DNA from 4 places in the Clostridium sp. X genome. Region 2 is predicted to be linked to each of the others. Evidence: riboswitches for the same ligand, from Rfam matches in the RefSeq annotation. Region 2 holds a riboswitch; each other region holds the start of a gene.
What was found. Region 2 has a riboswitch for cyclic di-AMP ahead of ACX0KU_RS00290 (hypothetical protein). Riboswitches for the same ligand answer to the same signal wherever they lie in the genome.
Positions count from the first base shown of each region.

Region 1: it holds a riboswitch for cyclic di-AMP, as region 2 does, so the genes downstream of both, dapB (4-hydroxy-tetrahydrodipicolinate reductase) here and ACX0KU_RS00290 (hypothetical protein) in region 2, are expected to answer to the same signal.
Region 3: it holds a riboswitch for cyclic di-AMP, as region 2 does, so the genes downstream of both, ACX0KU_RS07195 (ATP-binding protein) here and ACX0KU_RS00290 (hypothetical protein) in region 2, are expected to answer to the same signal.
Region 4: it holds a riboswitch for cyclic di-AMP, as region 2 does, so the genes downstream of both, ACX0KU_RS00945 (cell wall hydrolase) here and ACX0KU_RS00290 (hypothetical protein) in region 2, are expected to answer to the same signal.

Region 1 is NZ_CM146912.1:670,685-675,445, forward strand. It holds gene ACX0KU_RS03280 (spore coat protein) at 1-94, shown strand, start outside; gene ACX0KU_RS03285 (zinc-dependent alcohol dehydrogenase) at 159-1,295, shown strand; gene ACX0KU_RS03290 (spore coat protein) at 1,333-1,560, shown strand; gene ACX0KU_RS03295 (spore coat protein) at 1,586-1,891, shown strand; gene ACX0KU_RS03300 (VanZ family protein) at 1,936-2,406, opposite strand; cyclic di-AMP (ydaO/yuaA leader) riboswitch at 2,709-2,840, shown strand; gene dapB (4-hydroxy-tetrahydrodipicolinate reductase) at 2,845-3,666, shown strand; partial or broken gene recA (recombinase RecA) at 3,778-4,761, opposite strand, start outside.
Region 2 is NZ_CM146912.1:50,395-55,155, reverse strand. It holds gene ACX0KU_RS00300 (hypothetical protein) at 33-347, shown strand; gene ACX0KU_RS00295 (putative bifunctional diguanylate cyclase/phosphodiesterase) at 416-2,248, shown strand; gene ACX0KU_RS00290 (hypothetical protein) at 2,292-2,933, opposite strand; cyclic di-AMP (ydaO/yuaA leader) riboswitch at 2,937-3,066, opposite strand; gene ACX0KU_RS00285 (urease accessory protein UreH domain-containing protein) at 3,137-4,761, opposite strand, start outside.
Region 3 is NZ_CM146912.1:1,394,547-1,399,307, reverse strand. It holds gene ACX0KU_RS07200 (response regulator transcription factor) at 1-135, opposite strand, end outside; gene ACX0KU_RS07195 (ATP-binding protein) at 159-2,015, opposite strand; cyclic di-AMP (ydaO/yuaA leader) riboswitch at 2,083-2,210, opposite strand; gene ACX0KU_RS07190 (hypothetical protein) at 2,219-2,353, opposite strand; gene ACX0KU_RS07185 (HAMP domain-containing sensor histidine kinase) at 2,674-4,512, shown strand; gene ACX0KU_RS07180 (response regulator) at 4,541-4,761, shown strand, end outside.
Region 4 is NZ_CM146912.1:196,288-201,048, reverse strand. It holds gene ACX0KU_RS00950 (HD domain-containing phosphohydrolase) at 1-1,522, shown strand, start outside; gene ACX0KU_RS00945 (cell wall hydrolase) at 1,607-2,404, opposite strand; cyclic di-AMP (ydaO/yuaA leader) riboswitch at 2,410-2,536, opposite strand; gene deoC (deoxyribose-phosphate aldolase) at 2,693-3,343, shown strand; gene ACX0KU_RS00935 (purine-nucleoside phosphorylase) at 3,346-4,164, shown strand; gene ACX0KU_RS00930 (pyrimidine-nucleoside phosphorylase) at 4,184-4,761, shown strand, end outside.

The DNA of each region.
Region 1 (4,761 bases), 620 kb from region 2:
AGAATCATCACAAACAGCTGTTCAAATCTCTAGTTTAAGTCTATTCCCCGGAGATACCAGTAGACTTGGAACTTTTGCAACCCCAGAAAAGTAATTAAATAAGGATAAGAATTAGTACTAATTTTAAAGATTATTAGAAATACAGGAGGTAACATATAATGAAGGCGGTCACATTTCAAGGCATAAAGAACGTGAAGGTTAAAGAAGTTCCATCACCTACAATTCATAAACCTGATGATATCATCGTAAAGATAACTAGTACAGCAATATGCGGATCAGATCTACATCTTATTCATGATATGGTTCCCAATCTTCCTCAAGACTATATTATAGGTCATGAGCCTATGGGGATTGCTGAAGAAGTGGGGCCTGCGGTTACAAAACTCAAAAAGGGAGATAGAGTAATTATACCTTTCAATGTAAGCTGCGGAGAATGCTTTTATTGCAAACATGATTTAACGTGCATGTGTGATAACTCAAATCCCCATGGTGAAAATGGTGGTTTTTTTGGATATTCAGAAACCTTTGGCGGGTATCCTGGAGGCCAAGCTGAGTATATGAGAGTTCCATATGCTAACTTTACTCCTTTTCGTATTCCTGACAATTGTGAAGTAGAGGATGAAAAATTATTATTAATGTCAGATGCTATGGCTACTGCCTATTGGAGCGTAGAAAATGCTGGTGTAAAAAAAGGTAATACTGTTATCGTACTAGGTTGCGGACCTGTTGGACTCCTCGCACAAAAATTTGCTTGGCTTCATGGTGCAGAAAGGGTAATTGCAGTTGATTATATAGATTACCGATTAGAACATGCTAAAAAATATAATAAAGTTGAAACAGTTAATTTTGAGCAACATAAAAATACTGGAGAATATTTAAGAGAAATCACTCATGGCGGTGCAGATGTTGTTATAGACTGTGTTGGAATGGACGGAAAAATGACCCCTATGGAATTTTTAGGTTCTGGCCTAAAACTTCAAAGTGGAGCACTAAGTGGTTTCGTTATGGCTACTCAGGCAGTTCGAAAAGGCGGTATGATACAAGTAACGGGAGTTTATGGTGGCAGGTATAACGCATTTCCTTTTGGAGATATAATAAACAGAAATATTAATATAAGAACAGGCCAGGCACCTGTAATTCCTTATATGCCAATATTATACAATTTGCTTGCTGAAGGAAAAGTTGATCCAAGTGATATTATTACTCACAGACTTTCACTTGATCAGGCTCCACATGGATATAATGTTTTTGACACAAAAACTGAAAATTGTATTAAGGTTGTTCTTAAACCATAAAGAAACCTTTAAAATTTAACTAAGGAGGTTAACGATAATGAAAGATCAATGTATTACTCCCGCTGAAACCCTTCAAATTCAAGAATTATTAACCTTTAAAAATCTTTGCTTAACAAAGTCAGTTACTATGTCACCTTTACTTTCTGATAGTGACTTAGAATCAATTTTAAAGCATGAAGTTATTACAACTGAGCAACATATAAAGGAATTAAGAGAGCTCCTAGAGCAATCAAGTGTTTCTCTTCCTGAACTTATAACATCTTAAATTAATATAGAAAGAAGGTGTCCTTATGAACTCATTAATAGAGAGCCTTACTGGCATGGATAAGCTTAGTGATCAAGTTATTGCTACTGATTTTTTAGTGTCTGCTAAAAGTGCTGTACGAAACTATTCAATTGCACTAACTGAAACAACTTCTCCCCAAGTGAGAGCAATTCTTAGAAAACAATTAAATGATGCTATTGCTACTCATGAAGCAATAGCAACTTACATGGAGAGAAAGGGTTACTATAATGCCTACGACCTACATGAACAATTTAAGGTGGATATGAAAGTAACTGATGCAGCTTTAAAGCTTTCTAAAAGTTTTATATAAAATTCTTTATACGCCAGTTAAATATAAAAAAAGAGTTAAGGCATCTACTTATAAGAATTCACCTTAACTTTTTTATTGTCTTTTTCTTTAAAACTATTGTAACTAGTTATTAAAATCAATGCAAAAGTCCCACCTAATGTATCAATTAAAACGTCCGTAAACCTGCCTTCTCTTCCTAAAACAAAAAGCTGATGCACTTCATCAGAACAGGCATATAAAAATGTTATTATCAAAGAAATTATTAGACCCTTCTTTAAAGAAAAATTCTTTTTTAAAGCATTGAAGACTAATAGATATAGTATAAAATATTCCATAAAATGAGCTGTCTTTCTAAGTATAAAATTAGCTAACTCTCCAAAAGCACTATTAAAATCTATACCTAAAGAATCTAATATATCTATTGCAAACCTACTATTCTTATCTGATGCTACTGCAGGTTCATTTGAAAATAAAAATATAATTATCATCCAAGCTATTACTAATATCCATTTAAAGTATTTCTTATTTTTCTCCATATCTTATTCCTCACCGTCTAATTTTCACAAACAGGAATTCTCTCTTTGTTAACCTATGCATATTATTTGAATGTACCTACTATAATAATCTGTACACATTATTTTGGTTTCTTCATTATAATAATATAGATAATTTAAGTTTATCACATTTATGTATCCTTTTACCGATAAAAATATAATTAAAACAATATGGATGTCAAATAAGATTTTCCAACTATTTCATTAAGTAAATTCTTGGTATTTTTCTTGTCTTTAAACAACTTATACATTATAATTAAGTTGTTACCTGATGTTTGTAAATTAAAATTAAAATGCTGAATCTTATAGAGCGGGGGAACCAAGTTAAACGGGGTGAATCTTAATTATATTAGGTAGGGTAGTTCCTTTCATCCGAATCCGTCAGCTAACCTCGCAAGCATCTAAAAGGAGGATATATTTATGATTAAGGTATGCTTACTTGGAATTGGAAGAACGGGGCAACAAATAGCCAACGTCTTGCTTGAACAAGATAATATTAAACTTGTAGGTGCAATTTGTAGTCCTAATAGTAACAAAATAGGTATGGACCTTGGAACTCTTCTAGGTAGAAATAACTTAGGCATAGAAATCTACTCTATAGCCGAACTTGAAAAAGTAATTTTCAAATTAAAACCCGATGTTGTTATTGATTTCTCAAATTTTGAGTCAACTATGAAGAGTGCTGAGATATTTGCTAAAATGAAAATTAATATGCTCATTGGTACTACAGGCTTTAGTGATGATAATATTAAAACTCTTCAAGCTCTTCCACGGAAATATCATAACGGTATTATATTTGCTCCCAATATTACTGTAGGTGTGAATGTTATGATGCTTCTTGCCAATATTGCTTCTGGCATATTAAATAATTATGATTTTCAAATTATTGAAACACACCATAAACATAAAAAAGACTCGCCTTCTGGAACTGCATTAAAGCTAGCTGGTGAGATTAAAAAGTCTTTAAAAAATGCTACTGCTAATTCAAAAGAAATACCTATAAGCGCCTTCAGAGTTGGTGGCGTTATTGGTAAACATGAAGTTCTAATAGTTGGTGAAGAGGATAAAATCGAAATTTCACACGAATCCTTTTCAAGAAAAGCCTTCGCACTTGGAGCAGTAAAGGCAGTTAACTTCATTTATAAAAAGTCTGGTTATTATGAAATGAAAAATGTTCTAAACCTTGAAAAAGTTCTATCTGATTATATAGATAACTCAGAAGACTTTGTTATAGAAATCTAGTATATAATAAAAATGTATTAAAGGTCCAAAATCATTAGCTATAAATGTAATCCCCTATAGAGTACACCTTAGAAAAGGGCTACTCTATAGGGGGTTCTTTAGTATAATAAATTACACTTCATCCTTACCTTTGTCGCTAACTGCATGTTTTATTAATGGAAGATTATATTTTTCTCTTATTAAATTTTCTATCTGATTGGCTAAATCAGGATTATCTTTTAAGTATATCTTAGAATTTTCTCTTCCCTGACCTAGTCTTATATCCTTATATGAAAACCATGATCCACTTTTTTCAACTATTTCCTCATTAACAGCTATATCTATAAGGTTACCTTCCCTTGAAATACCTTGATTATAAATTATATCGAATTCAGCTTGCTTAAAAGGAGGAGCAACCTTATTTTTTGTTACTTTTACCCTAGTTCTGCTTCCTAGAAATTCATCACCATTTTTTATAGTATCAATTTTTCTTATATCTAGCCTTACTGATGAATAAAATTTCAGAGCTCGGCCACCTGTTGTAGTTTCTGGATTACCAAACATAATTCCTATTTTTTCTCTTAATTGATTTATAAATATAACAATACATTTTGACTTATTAATTGCTGCAGTAAGTTTTCTTAATGCCTGAGACATAAGCCTTGCCTGAAGCCCCATATGGGAATCCCCCATCTCTCCTTCTATTTCAGCTCTTGGTACAAGTGCTGCTACGGAATCCACAACAATTACATCTACAGCATTTGATCTTACAAGGGCCTCTACTATTTCTAAAGCTTGTTCTCCAGTATCTGGTTGACTAACTATTAAGTCCTCAATATTGACTCCTAACTTCCTAGCATAAGCTGGATCTAAGGCATGCTCTGCATCAACAAAAGCTGCTATACCACCCTTTTTTTTGTGCCTCTGCTAATATATGTAGTGTAACAGTAGTCTTACCTAAAGACTCAGGACCATATATTTCTATTACTCTGCCCATAGGCACACCACCTACCCCTAATGCTATGTCTAGAGCTAGACATCCTGTTGGTATAGCCTCTATATCCATTGTTGCGCTTTCTCCAAGTTTCATAATAGAACCTTTTCCGAATTGTTTTT
Region 2 (4,761 bases):
AGGTATTTAAATTTAATTTGGGGGATAAATTCATGATTAATTTACTTAATATGGAATACCGTAGTCTGCCTAGGAAAATTACCATAATTATAATGCTAATTATATTATCAATTGGAGGAAATTTATTTGATATTCCATTATTTTTGGGACTTGGTTTTCAATTGGGAAGTATACCTATACTTATAATCTTATATACATATGGTTTAAAGTATGGAGTTATAGCAGCTATCATATCTAATATATATAAAGTTATTCTACTAGGTCATCCTTTTAGATTAGCAGTTTATGTATTAGAAACAATATTTATTGGATTATTTCTTAAAAGAAAAAAAGAAATATTATTTTAATTGATTGCTTATACTGGGTAGGGCTTGGAATACCATTTATATATATTTCTCATACTAGTATATTAAATATGACAATAACTGAAGCTGTATTTAATATGTTAAGATACTCTGTTAACGGCATATTTAATGCCTTTTGCGCTAGCTTAATAATATTCTATATATCTACAAGACGATGGTACGCAGGACTTAATAAAGAAAAAACAATTTTAGCAAATGAAATATTTTTTAATCTTGTAGTAGGAGCTGTTTTAGCTTCAAATTTATTTATTAGCATATCACATAGTAAAAAAGAATTAATATGGTACAGTGAAAATATTCAACTATACTATATAAGAAGTCTTAGTATAACATTAGTCTCTATTATATTAGCCTCATTTATTTCAATACTATTAAGAAAGTTCTTAATTGTACCTATAGAGCATTTAGCTGAGGTAACTAACCAGTTACCCTCAAAAATATTTGACAAAGAGACTATAAAATGGCCTAGGAGCTTTATTAGAGAGGTAGATTCTGTAATAAATAATTTTAAAAATACTTCAAATATCCTAAATGATAACTTTATCAAAGTTCAGAAAGCAAATAGGGAACTAGAGTATCTTGCTAATCATGACCCACTAACAAAGCTGACAAATAGATTTGTCTTTAATAAAAAACTGGATAAGTCTATAGAATATGCAAATAGAAACGATAAAAAGTTAGCTGTCATGTTTTTGGACTTAGATAGGTTTAAACTTATAAATGATACTTTTGGACATAAAGCAGGAGATCAACTTTTAATTGAAATATCTAGACGATTAATTACGATTATCGGAGATGAAGATGTAGTATGTCGTATGAGTGGAGATGAGTTCACCTTTTTAATATCAAATATAGAGAGTGAAAAAGACGCTGCTAAAATAGCAGATGATATATTGAATATACTTCAGGAAAGATATGTATTAGAGGAACAAGAAATTAATATAAGTGCAAGCATGGGAATTTCATTTTATCCTCAAGACGGAAACAAAACAGAGATTCTTCTTAAAAAAGCAGATATTGCAATGTATCGTGCTAAAGATAATGGCAAATGTAATTATAAATTCTATAATGATGATATGGATAGTCAGGGAATACAAAGATTTAAAATGGAAAACCATCTTCGTAAAGCATTAGAAAAGGAAGAATTGACATTATACTATCAACCGAGAGTAGACTCAAAGAGTGAGGGTATAAAGGCTGTTGAGGCACTAATTAGATGGAATAGTCCAGAGTTTGGGATGGTATCACCAGTTCAGTTCATTCCTATAGCTGAGGAAACTGGATTAATAATACCAATAGGGGAATGGGTCTTAAGAACTGCATGTAAACAGAATAAGTTGTGGCAAGAAGCAGGATATAAACCTCTCAGAGTTTCTGTTAATTTATCGGCACTTCAGTTTGCTCAATCAAACTTATTAGATAAAATAGGAGAAATTTTGGAGGAAGCAAAGTTAGATCCATATTGGTTAGAACTTGAAATTACTGAGAGTATCGTAATAAAAGATATTCAGTTTACAATTGATACTCTTGAAAGATTGAAAGAAATGGGAGTAAAAGTATCTTTAGATGATTTTGGAACAGGTTTTTCTTCTCTTAATTATTTGAAAAACTTTAAGATTGATACTTTGAAAATTGACTCTTCCTTTGTTAGAGATATTAACGGTGATAACAAAAACACTGCTATTGTTAATGCTATAATCAGTCTTGGAACAAATTTAGATTTAAATGTAACAGCTGAAGGAGTAGAAACGATAACTCAGCTTGATTTCTTAAAACTTAATGGATGTCATGAAATACAAGGTTACTTATATAGTAAGCCTGTTCCGCCAAAGGAATTTGAGAGATTAATAGAAGAAAGAAAGTTATTTATCGGAGAAAATTAAAGAATAGGATTAAATCCATTGTGGATTTAATCCTATTCTTTAATTATTTATTTGCGGAATGAATTGCTGTCTGATGTTCAGGATCCTTTTTTCCGTCTTTGTGTCTTGTGCTATTTAAAAAGTGAATATCAAAATGGCCATCCATACCATTATCTTTAATAACATCAAGGTTCTCGCCTCTACCATAACCAACCGAACGGTTACTTATAACCTTAAAAGCAGGTGCAGAATCAATTCCTGCATGGGGCATTGCACTCATAGAAGCGGCAAGTTTTCTTCCATCAATCTCAACAATTACTGGACGTCTTTCCCAAGAAAAACCTCCCCAGATATTTTTAATTATCTGAGTATCTTCTAAAGTTAATGCTTCTGCATCAGCGTGATTGCTGCCCATTGTCCTTTTTACTTTAAAGCTTTTCTGTGTAGATACATCAGTAACTTCTGCTATCGAATTTCTCTTAAATACGTATCTAGCCTCTTTCCACCAATCTAAGGTTTCAATCTCAGATGAATATGTATTTTCTTCTGATGGAGAGTCATCCTCAGAAGATTTATCAATAGCAATTGTACTGTAAGCTACATTCACAGCTTTAATATCTTCTTTACGTTCATGTTTCCACAAAAGCATTCCCATAAAAAAGAATACTAAAAAAAGTATAGAGTAATTAATATTATGTTTTTTCATTAAAATACCTCTCTAAATGCCTACGAAGTTAGTTGACGGGTTCGGAAAGAGAGATTCCCTACCTTTATTGGATTCACCCCATTTTTATAAAGAAGTCCTCCGTTGTTTCCCAAGCATTAGGCAAATTTTAAGGGGTTTTCACAATTTTATATTATATAAGAACAATTTCAAAAATAATAGTGGTAATATTTATGATAAAATACTTAATTTAAGTATTTTATTTTTATTTCTTCTAAGTTAACAGTATTTAAATCATCAACTACCTCAATTATACCTAAAATTCGTTCATTTTTAATTACTCCATAGACATTATTTGACGTAGTATCTATATTAACTTTAACTATGCCTTTTTTACCCTCAAAGGTATCAAGGGTTTTGCCAGTATTTCCATCAATTACTTCATAGGTTCCTTCAGGGATATCAAAAGAAGTTAAATCTAAATTAATAGTAGCTTTTATTCCTTTATTAACCACCATTATAAGAGGGTCAAACTCAAAGCCAATTCCTGTTATTATAGCTTCTTGAGATGATGAAGTAATAGTAGCTTTTTTTACTAATCTTTCTGTAGGAGCAGTACTTATATCATCACCATATATACTTTCAGTTTCTTCAAGAGGAACACTACAACAAGAAGGTTGACTTGGAGCTGGCAGAGATGAATCAGATTTTGAAGCATCTACTACACTAATATCATCTACTACTCGTATAACTCCACGAATCATCCCCATCCAGCAACTAAAGTTAATATCTCCACTCTCAGTTGGAGTAAATTCCTCTATTATATTTTCACCTTTGTCTATTTTAGCTTCAATTCCTAAGGAAGGAACTACGATGGCATTGTTACAAGAAGTAATTTCTTCACCATTAATAATCCAGTTCACTGGAATTCCCTTTTGCACATATAGTACATTAGATACGTATCCTCTATAATTAGCAGACATAGTTAGGGTTTGTTTACCATCTTTAATAATAGCTTTAGTACTATCAACTGTTCCACCTGAGGGAGAGCTAGAAGTTCCAAGTGAGTTTAGGCTAGGTACATTTATACCAGCAAGGGCAAGACCTCTATTTCCCATAATTATACCTAAAACAATTACTAAAATACCGCTGAATTTTAAAAGTTTTTTTGTATATCCTTTACTTAGTAAGCCAGAGATAGCCCCAAAAGTTAACATTAGAGGAACTGTTCCTAAAGCGAATATAAACATAGATAAAGCACCTTTTGTAGCACTACCAGTACTAAGAGCATATAGTTGCATAGTTTGTAGAGGTCCACAAGGCATAAATCCATTTAAGATACCAACTAAAAAAGGTGAAGCTGTTTTTCTTTTAAGTGAGCAACTTGACCAAGGTAGTCTGATGTTTATTTTTCTGAATAAAGAAAAACCAGCCATATTAGCTCCCATAATTATCATGAATACAGCAGCAAATATTTGAAGTCCAGCTTTAAGACTTAAAGAGAGTGAAAATACAGAACCTATAGCACCTACTATGCCACCTAAAATAGTATAGGATACTATTCTTCCACCGTTATATAAGATAGATGGTAGTATAGATTGAAACTTACTCTTCAAAGCATCTTCTTTAGATATGCTTTGTGAGAGCATAATTCCACCACACATGCCAATGCAGTGTATAGAAGTAAGCATACCTACTAGAAATAATACAACATATGAAGCGTTGGTTAATTTGTCACTCATATCAAATCCAACTGAGTATTTTCCTAAAAGTAAGATTGCAAGTCCTATAATTACTATCCCTAAAACTTTACCATCTTTACTAGGTTTTTCTGTAGTATAACCAGAGTTATTAACTACATTTTTAATTT
Region 3 (4,761 bases), 1.3 Mb from region 2:
CATATTTTCAAAAGCAAGATTTGCCCCTTCTATACCATCTTTAGCTGCTATTACCTCTACATCGTAGGATCTGAAAAACATTTTTAATGTAAGCAAAATATGCTTTTCATCCTCTATAATCAATATCTTCTGCATCGAGTTCTCCTTTATTGGTTACCTTATTTATCTATACTTAATGTGAAATAAAATGTAGTTCCTTCTCCTTGTTTACTGGTAACCCATATATCACCACCATGAGCGTTTATTATTTCTTTACTTATAGCAAGACCTAGTCCTACTCCTCCTGTAGCTTCATTATTCTCATCCTTTACTTGAATAAATTTCTCAAAAATCTTTTTCTGATATTCCTCCGGTATCCCTATACCATTATCTTTTACATAAGCCAGCATCTTGTTATTTCTAAACTTACATCCCAATGTTAGTATCCCACTTCCATCAGTTGGAGTGTACCTTATAGCATTACTTATAAGATTCCTAAAAACTAGAGCTATTTTGCTCATATCCCCGATTACATTATTATTTTTATTTGTAATCTCTAAGCCTAACTTTATATTTTTCTCCTTTAGTTGTAGGTTAAATGACTTGACTGTATTTTCTATCATATCCTTGATATTAAATACTTCCATATCCATTTTTATTCTTCCAGATTGTATTTTTGATAAATCCAAAAGTTCATCTACAAGCTCTTTAAGTCTTACTTGATCTTCCTTTATAACTTGAAGAATCTCCCTTTGATCTGCATTTATATCTCCCAGTACATTTTCTAATAAAAGATCTGTTCCCATACTTATAGATGTTAATGGTGTTCTAAACTCGTGGGATACCGTGGAAACAAACTCTGACTTAATTTGATCAATTTCTTTAAGTTTAGTTATGTCTTGCATAAGTGTTACAACTCCAAAATATTCACCAGAATTGTTTATAATAGGAGTAACATTAACCCTATAGTATTTGTGAATTTCATTATGTTCTATTGTTATATCTTTATAATTTTTATATTTATTGTATTCTTTATTAGATGCAACATTATTTATAATCTCAAATATATCTTGTTTTCTTATAGATTCTAAAAAGTGTCTATTCAGTACATCTCGCTCTCTAATATCTAGAATTTTTTCAGCCGCTCTATTAACTAATATTATATTATTAGAATTATCAGTAACTATAACTCCATCACTAATACTCTCTACAATACCTTCTATCTTCTGCTTTTCTTTCATCAACTTACTTATATTCAGCATTTCATAATTTTTTAGCTTATCTGCCATTACATTAAATTCATATGCTAGATTGGATATTTCATCATTTCCTTCTACATCTAGCTTTTGATTATAATTACCTTCTGCAATCTTCTTTATCTTATCTATTAAGATATATAGTGGCTTAACTATCTTTCCAGTTAAGTAAAGTACTAATATAAATCCTATAAATATTATTCCTGCTGATAATAATATTGTTGAATACGCTGCTTTAGCTGCTACACTTTTAGCATTATTTTTTTTAGCTACCATAGCTTCTTGATTTATGTTTAATAAATTTCTACACTCAATCTTTGTCTCATTAAATAAGGGAAAAATCTCATTGTAGTAGTAATCTTTATCTATATCAAACTCTTTATCTTTAGACATTTCCTTTAATATATAAAAAGACTCCATATACTTAAAATATAATTTACTTAGACTCTCTACTGTTTTAAGTTCATTTTTTTCTGTTATGTTATTCTGTGCTATAGATAGAGACTTTAAAAATTGTACTTGATTATTATAAAAAATATCTACCATCTCTTTATCATTAGCAAATAAATATCCTAGCTCTGCACTATCTTGCCTCTCTATTGATTCAATCATATTTTGTGCTGCTACTATACTTCTATAGTTAGACTGCATTATATTATCTATAGAATTATTGAGTCTTCTAAAATTAATAACAGACCATATGCTATTGATTGTTAATGCAAATATTAATATAAGATATATTGTTAGCATTTTATTTTTTAAACTATAAAATTTTTTCATAAAAGAATTCTCTAACCTCCTACCTATAAAAAGGCAAAAAAATGCCGCAGAGAAACCACGGCTATGACTTTCTCCTCTTCAACGCTTACGAGGTTAGCTGTCGGACTTGGACTGAAGAGTGTCCTATTTTTTCAAAAATTCGCCCCATTAAATTGGTTCCCCCGCTTCTATTATAGAATTCAGCATTATATTAAATTAAATATCTATTTTATTCTCTCTATCTTGTACCCTCTTCTAATCATACTAAACTTCCATATGATTTCTTTAAAAAGTGAATTAAACTTCATTTTTTCCTTGAATGAAATATTACCTTTTTTTAACTTATAAACCTTGTACATAAAAAACCCTCTCTAGACTTAATTTTTCATTTAAAAATCACGATAATTAATTAGTTTTTAAATACAAAAAAGATCATGGAAGACCCACAATCTAGGTGCTTTCGTATTATTTCCTCAATTCTAACATAGATTTTCTCCAGGCTCAAACCACCCATTTATTTTTATCTTATTCATTATATCCCCCTATAAATCATCTCTTTAAATTATCACTGCCATGCTTGTCTTACCTTCAAAAAGCTATAGGTATATTCATGTTAATTGACTTTAAAAGCATTAAGCTCTATACTAAAAATAAATTTGACTAAGCTAGGTGGTTATTAATGTTAAAAACTCTTAAATTTAAGATAGTTGCTGTTTATATTTTCCTCGTATTTACTATTGCTGTCCTAGGTATTACCTCTATACTCAACGTATATAGTCTTACTAAATCTATCGATGGACTTATGGTAAATAACTATAGAAGCATAAACGCTGCAACAACTATGTTCAAAGCAATTAAAGAACAAAATAATGCCATTAATAATTATATATTTGTAGATTCTATTAAAGGTATTGATGCCTTTCATTTAAATACAGATATATTTTACAAATGGTACAACTTACAATATAACAATGTTACCGAAGTTGGTGAGAAGGATATTGTATTAAGAATTAATAAGAATTACTCAAAGTTTCTAAAGTATTTTTCAGAGCTTCAGGAAATAAATAATAAAAACGGGACTCAGTTTGCTACTAAATATTATGAAGATTCTATATCTCCCATTCTTTTATTATTGAAAGAAGATTTAGACCTATTATCTCAGCTAAACGAAAAAGCTATGTTTAGAAGTAAAGAAACTGTAACTGTAGCAGCCAAAGAGTCTATGTACATAATTATCATACTATCTTCAGTATCAGTTATAGGTGGATTTATTATATCTAGGTATTCAACAAATAAAACCCTTAGACCTATTTACTCTTTAACAGAAACAGTCAAGGCTGTTAAGGAAGGAAATATCCACTTGCAAGCTCCAATTATATCTGAAGACGAGATAGGCGAATTAACTAAAGAATTTAATAGTATGACAATGCGTCTTCATAAACTTGAAGAAAGTAATCTTGGAAAGCTCATGTTAGAAAAGAATAAATCAATGGCAATTGTAAAGAGTATTTCTGAACCAATAATAGTTTTAGATAACAATTATAAAATTATCCTCCTTAATAAAGCTGCTGAAAAACTTTTTAATATACTTGAGGAAGAGGCTATAAATAAATATTTTCTTGAAGTTATTAGAAATGGAGAGTTATATGACTTTATTTACAATTCATCTAAATTAACTGATACTAGTATTGGCGAGAAAATTATATACCTTGATTGCGAGGATAGCGGGTATTACTTTAATACAGTTGTTACTGTTGTAAAAGATACTGAGGCAACTATAAATGGTGTAATAGTATTACTACAAAATGTTACTAATCTAAAACAGTTAGAAAAAATAAAGAGTGATTTCATCGCAACTATTTCTCACGAGTTTAAAACTCCACTAACTTCTATTATGATTGGAACTAGTCTTATTCTTGATGAAGATGTTGGTGTATTAAACAAAAATCAACAGCAAATAATCGAGACAATGAAGGAGGATGGTGAGAAGCTTGATTCCCTAGTTAATAATCTTCTTCGTCTAGCTCATTTAGAATCTAAACAATCAGTTTTTAATATAATTCTATGCTCAATCAACGAACTAATTCACACTTCTGTAAATTCTTTCCTCGAGCAGGCGCATAGCAAAAATATTAATTTACATTATGAAATTGAAAAAGATATTCCTGAAGTTAACGCTGATTGCGAGAAAATAATTTGGGTACTGAATAATCTCATATCAAATGCTCTTAAATATACTAAGGCTGGAGATGAAATAGTTGTAGCCTCTTTTGTTAAAGGTGATAACCTGTGTATCTCTGTAATGGATACTGGGATAGGTATTTCTGAAGAACACATAGATACAATTTTTAATCGCTTTATTCAAATTAAAAAACCAGATTCAGAAGTAAAAGGAACAGGTCTTGGTCTTGCAATTGCTAAGGAAATTGTTGAGGCTCACGGTGGTGAAATTTGGTGTAATAGTAAAATCGGCATTGGAAGCAACTTTACATTTACCCTGCCTACAGCCTATGACTAACTATAACACTAGAAAGGAAGTAATTTTTATGAGGAAAGCTATGGTAGTTGATGATACAAAAAATATTAGAAACTTGCTTACTACCTGTCTTGAGCTTAATGGTTATACAGTAACTACAGCTAGTAATGGCTATGAAGCTCTTACTCTGCTTGAAGCGAAATCTTTTGATATAGTTTTTTTAGATATTAAGATGCCACAAGTTAGTGGTACTGAAGTGCTAAAAAGAATGCGATCTATAGGAATAAATAT
Region 4 (4,761 bases), 150 kb from region 2:
GGTACCATTATTTGCTGCTTTTATATATCAGATTTTCAAGCTACAGTTTTCAAAAAAAGTTTTATATATGATTAGTATTATATCAATTATTTTTATTATATTGGCCACAATATCGAAAGAAATAGTATATAAATATACCATAATTCCTTTTAAAGTATTTACTTTAGCCATAGGAGTATATATTATTTATGTATTAACTAAGGCATGTATTAGAAAAATTGAAGGAGCACAAATTATATTTATAGGTGTCATTTTAGTATTTATTACAACTATGGGTGACATTTTATATGTAAATAGTGTTATAACTACAGATTATAGGTTTCCTATTGGGGTAATTATGTCTGTATTTTTTCAAGCTATAGTTTTAGGACAAAATATTTTAAAGTCTCTTACACGTACTGAAGTTCTAGTTAGGGAAAATAGAATTATGGTTGATGAAATACTAAAATTAAATCTAAACCTGGAAAAGAGAAATAAGGAATTAAGTAACATTGCAATATATGATAATCTAACTGGAGTTTATAACAGATCCTATTTTGAATCGACGATCTCAAGGCTAGATAAAGAGGAGGAGCTTCCAATTGCTATCATTATTGGAGATGTAAATGGTCTTAAATTAGTTAATGATGCTTTTGGTCATCTAAAAGGGGACATGCTTCTAAAAAAGATTGTTGAAATATTAAAGGATTCTTGCAGAGATAAAGATATAATAGCGAGAATAGGAGGAGATGAATTTGTAATTATTCTTCCTTCAAGTGATGCAGATAGAGCTGAGAAAGTAATAGAAAGCATAAGAGAAAATTGTAATAAAACAGATTTTGATCCAATTAAACCGAGTATATCCTTAGGATTCTCTGTTAGATATAGTAAAGATCAGCTTATGACAGATATATTTAAAGAAGCAGATGATTATATGTACAAAAGAAAGCTTCTTGAGAGTAAAAGTACTCGTAGCTCTATAATTGAGTCACTTCAAAAGACTTTAGAAGAGACCACATTTGAAACAAGAGAACATGCTAAAAGGCTTGAAATTTTATCTATACAATTAGGAAAAGAATTAAGATTGCCAGAAAATAACTTAGATGATCTACTTCTTTTAGCTATGCTACATGATATAGGCAAAATTGCTATTCCAAAAGAAATACTTACTAAACCAGGAAAGTTATCAGAACGAGAGTGGAATATTATAAAACGTCACCCTGAAATAGGGTATCAGATAGCCATTTCCTCTCCGGAACTAAGAGGTATAGCACAATTAATACTATCTCATCATGAAAGATGGGATGGAGCTGGTTACCCTCAAAAGCTTAAGGAAAAAGAAATACCTTTGTTAGCACGAATTGTATCTATAGTAGATAGCTTTGATGCTATGACTCAGGATAGGTCCTATCATGAAGGTATAGCAAAAGATGAAGCATTAAAAGAAATAAAAAGATGTGCAGGGACTCAATTTGATCCATATATTGTAGAACGATTTATAAATATGATGAAAGAAAAAAAAGAAGTCGCTAATCATGGGTAGCTAGTTACTATTGGATACAGAAATATACATAGAGATTAGCAATTATAGATTAGCGACTAAAATAAAATTATTTTACAATTTTATTTAGTAAGCAAATACCATCTTATCTATTCTAGTAGATACTGGTTTTGATAACATCCATTTACTAGTTACACTAGTATCATAGAAGAACAATGCTCCTTTTGTTGGATCAGCTCCATTAATAGCTTCTAAGGCAGCTTGTCTATCTAAAGCAGTAGCTGGTCTAGATATAGTTCCATTTTTAACAGGAGTAAATTGATAATATCCATTTACTCTTTGATTTACTACTCCGCTTATTGTACTCGGGAATTGTGAACTTTGAACTCTATTTACTACAACTGCCGCAACAGAAACTTTTGCGGAATAAGGTTGATTTTCTGCTTCAGCTCTAACCAATCTTGCTAAAAGGTCAAGCTCTGCAGAAGTATAAGAAATTACACTCTTAGGTGTAGTGGCAATAGATCTAGCAGCCATAGTGGTAGTAGCTTGGCTACTAACTGAAGAAGTTCCAGGAATTATAAGGTTTTGACCTATAGAAAGATGATCATTCCATTTGTTGTTAGCTTTTCTTAGACTTTCTAATGATATCCCATATTTTTGTGAAACTAAGTAAAGACTATCTCCTTGTTTTACAGTATGTGTGGCAGCTTGTACATTTAATAATTGACCAGGATATATAGTATCGCTTGATAAATTATTAGTAGATTTTAAGGTGCTAACTGAGGTGTCAAAGAGTATACCTATTCTATATAGGTTATCATTAGCCGTGACCCTATAAGTAGCAGCTTGTACAGGCAAAGCAAATAATACTGAAAGGGATATAGTTGCTATAAACGATTTCAGTTTCTTAGATTTTAACATAAATTTGTACCTCCCTATGCCTTCGAGGTTAGTTGACGGGTTCGGGTTGAGGTCACCCTACTCCAAAATGGAGATTCACCCCTAGTAATAAGTCCCCCGTACTCCAAAATGGAGATTCGGCTTTTTTTTATCTCATGGTTATTCTAACAAAGATATAATATAGGGTCTATATATGATTAATGGTATAACAGGAAACAAATGTTAAATATTAAGAGGCAGCCCCTTAATATTTTAGATTGTATTAAAAGCTTCATAAAAGCGGATAATAATAGAAGGGAGAGATTAAAAATGAAATTAGAAAAATACATAGATCATACTCTACTAAAACCAGAGGCTACTGAGAAAGAAATAGTAAAAATTTGTTTAGAGGCTAAAAAGTATAGATTTGCATCAGTGTGTGTAAATCCATATTACGCAACTTTAGTAAGTAAAGAATTAGAGGGGACAGATGTTAGAACTTGTGTAGTTGTAGGATTCCCATTAGGAGCTACAACAAAAGAGGCAAAAGCCTTTGAAGCTGAGCAGGCTATTGAAAATGGTGCACAAGAAATAGACATGGTATTAAATATAGGAGCCCTAAAAGCTAAAAAGTATGATGAAGTAAAAGAGGATATTCAAGCTGTAGTTAATTCAGCAAAGGGAAAAGTGTTAGTAAAGGTAATTTTAGAAAACTGTCTTTTATCAAAAGAAGAGATAGTTAAAGCTTGTGAAATCTCAAAAGAAGCTGGAGCAGACTTTGTAAAAACGTCCACAGGCTTTTCGACGAGAGGAGCTACAGTAGAAGACATTAAATTGATGAGAGAAACTGTAGGAACAGAAATTGGTGTTAAAGCTTCAGGGGGAGTAAGAACTAGGGAAGATGCAGAGGCAGTTATTGCAGCTGGAGCTAATAGAGTAGGTGCTAGCGCATCTATAGCAATAGTGGAAAGGAGATTATAAAATTGGATTTATATAATAAGATGAAAGAAGCTGCGGATTATATAGTGGAAAAATTAAAAGTAAAGCCAGAGATTGGATTAATTTTAGGCTCTGGACTTGGAGGCATTGCAGACCAAATAGAGGATGCAGAGCATTATTCATATGGTGACATTCCTCATTTTCCAGTGTCTACTGTGGAAGGGCATGCAGGAAAATTAGTTATTGGAACTTTAGAAGGTAAAAAAGTTGTAGCAATGCAGGGAAGATTTCATTACTATGAGGGATACAAAATGGAGGAAGTAACTTTTCCTGTTCGAGTAATGAAGTTATTAGGGGTTGAAAAACTTATTGTGACAAATGCAGCGGGAGCTGTGAATAAAAGCTTTAATCCAGGAGACTTAATGCTTATAAGTGACCATCTGAATTTAACAGGAGATAATCCTCTAATTGGAAGGAATTTAAATGAGTTTGGTACTCGTTTCCCAGATATGTCAAATGCATATGATAAAAATCTAAGAGAGAAAGTTCGAGAAATAGCTAAATCACTTAATATTTTACTTCAAGAGGGAGTATATGCAGCAATGAGTGGCCCAACTTATGAAACGCCAGCAGAGGTTAGGATGGTGCGTATACTAGGTGGAGATGCAGTGGGAATGTCCACAGTTCCAGAGGTTATTATAGCTGTTCATAGTGGAATTAAGGTTGTAGGAATATCTTGCATGACAAATATGGCTTCAGGAATTCTAGATCAACCACTAAACCACGAAGAAGTCGTAGAAACATCTACAAGAGTAAGAGAGACTTTTATAAATCTTATGAGAAATGTAATAAAGGAAATCTAAAAGTGGGGAGGGCTTACCTATGAGAATGTACGATATTATAATGAAAAAGAGAAATGGTTATGAACTTACCACGGAAGAGATAAATTTTTTTATAGAAGGTTATACAAAGGGAGAAATACCAGACTATCAGGTTTCAGCTTTAATGATGGCTATATACTTTCAGAAGATGAATAAAAGAGAAACAGCAGATTTAACTAAAGCCATGGTAGACAGTGGAGAGGTTATAAACTTATCAGGTATTGAGGGTATAAAGGTAGATAAACATAGTACGGGTGGAGTTGGAGACACAACTACACTAATTCTTGGACCAATTGTTGCAGCAGCAGGAGTACCAGTAGCTAAAATGTCAGGAAGAGGCCTTGGTCATACTGGAGGTACTATAGATAAACTAGAATCTTTTAAGGGATTTTCTGTAGAAATGACTATTGATAAGTTTATTGAGAATATAAATATGAGAAAAATAGCTATAGGTGCTCAAACGGGAAAGCTAGCAACTGCAGATAAAATGCTATATGCTCTTCGTGATGTTACAGCAACTGTAGATAATATGTCTCTAATTGCAGGAAGTATTATGTGTAAAAAGATAGCATCAGGAGC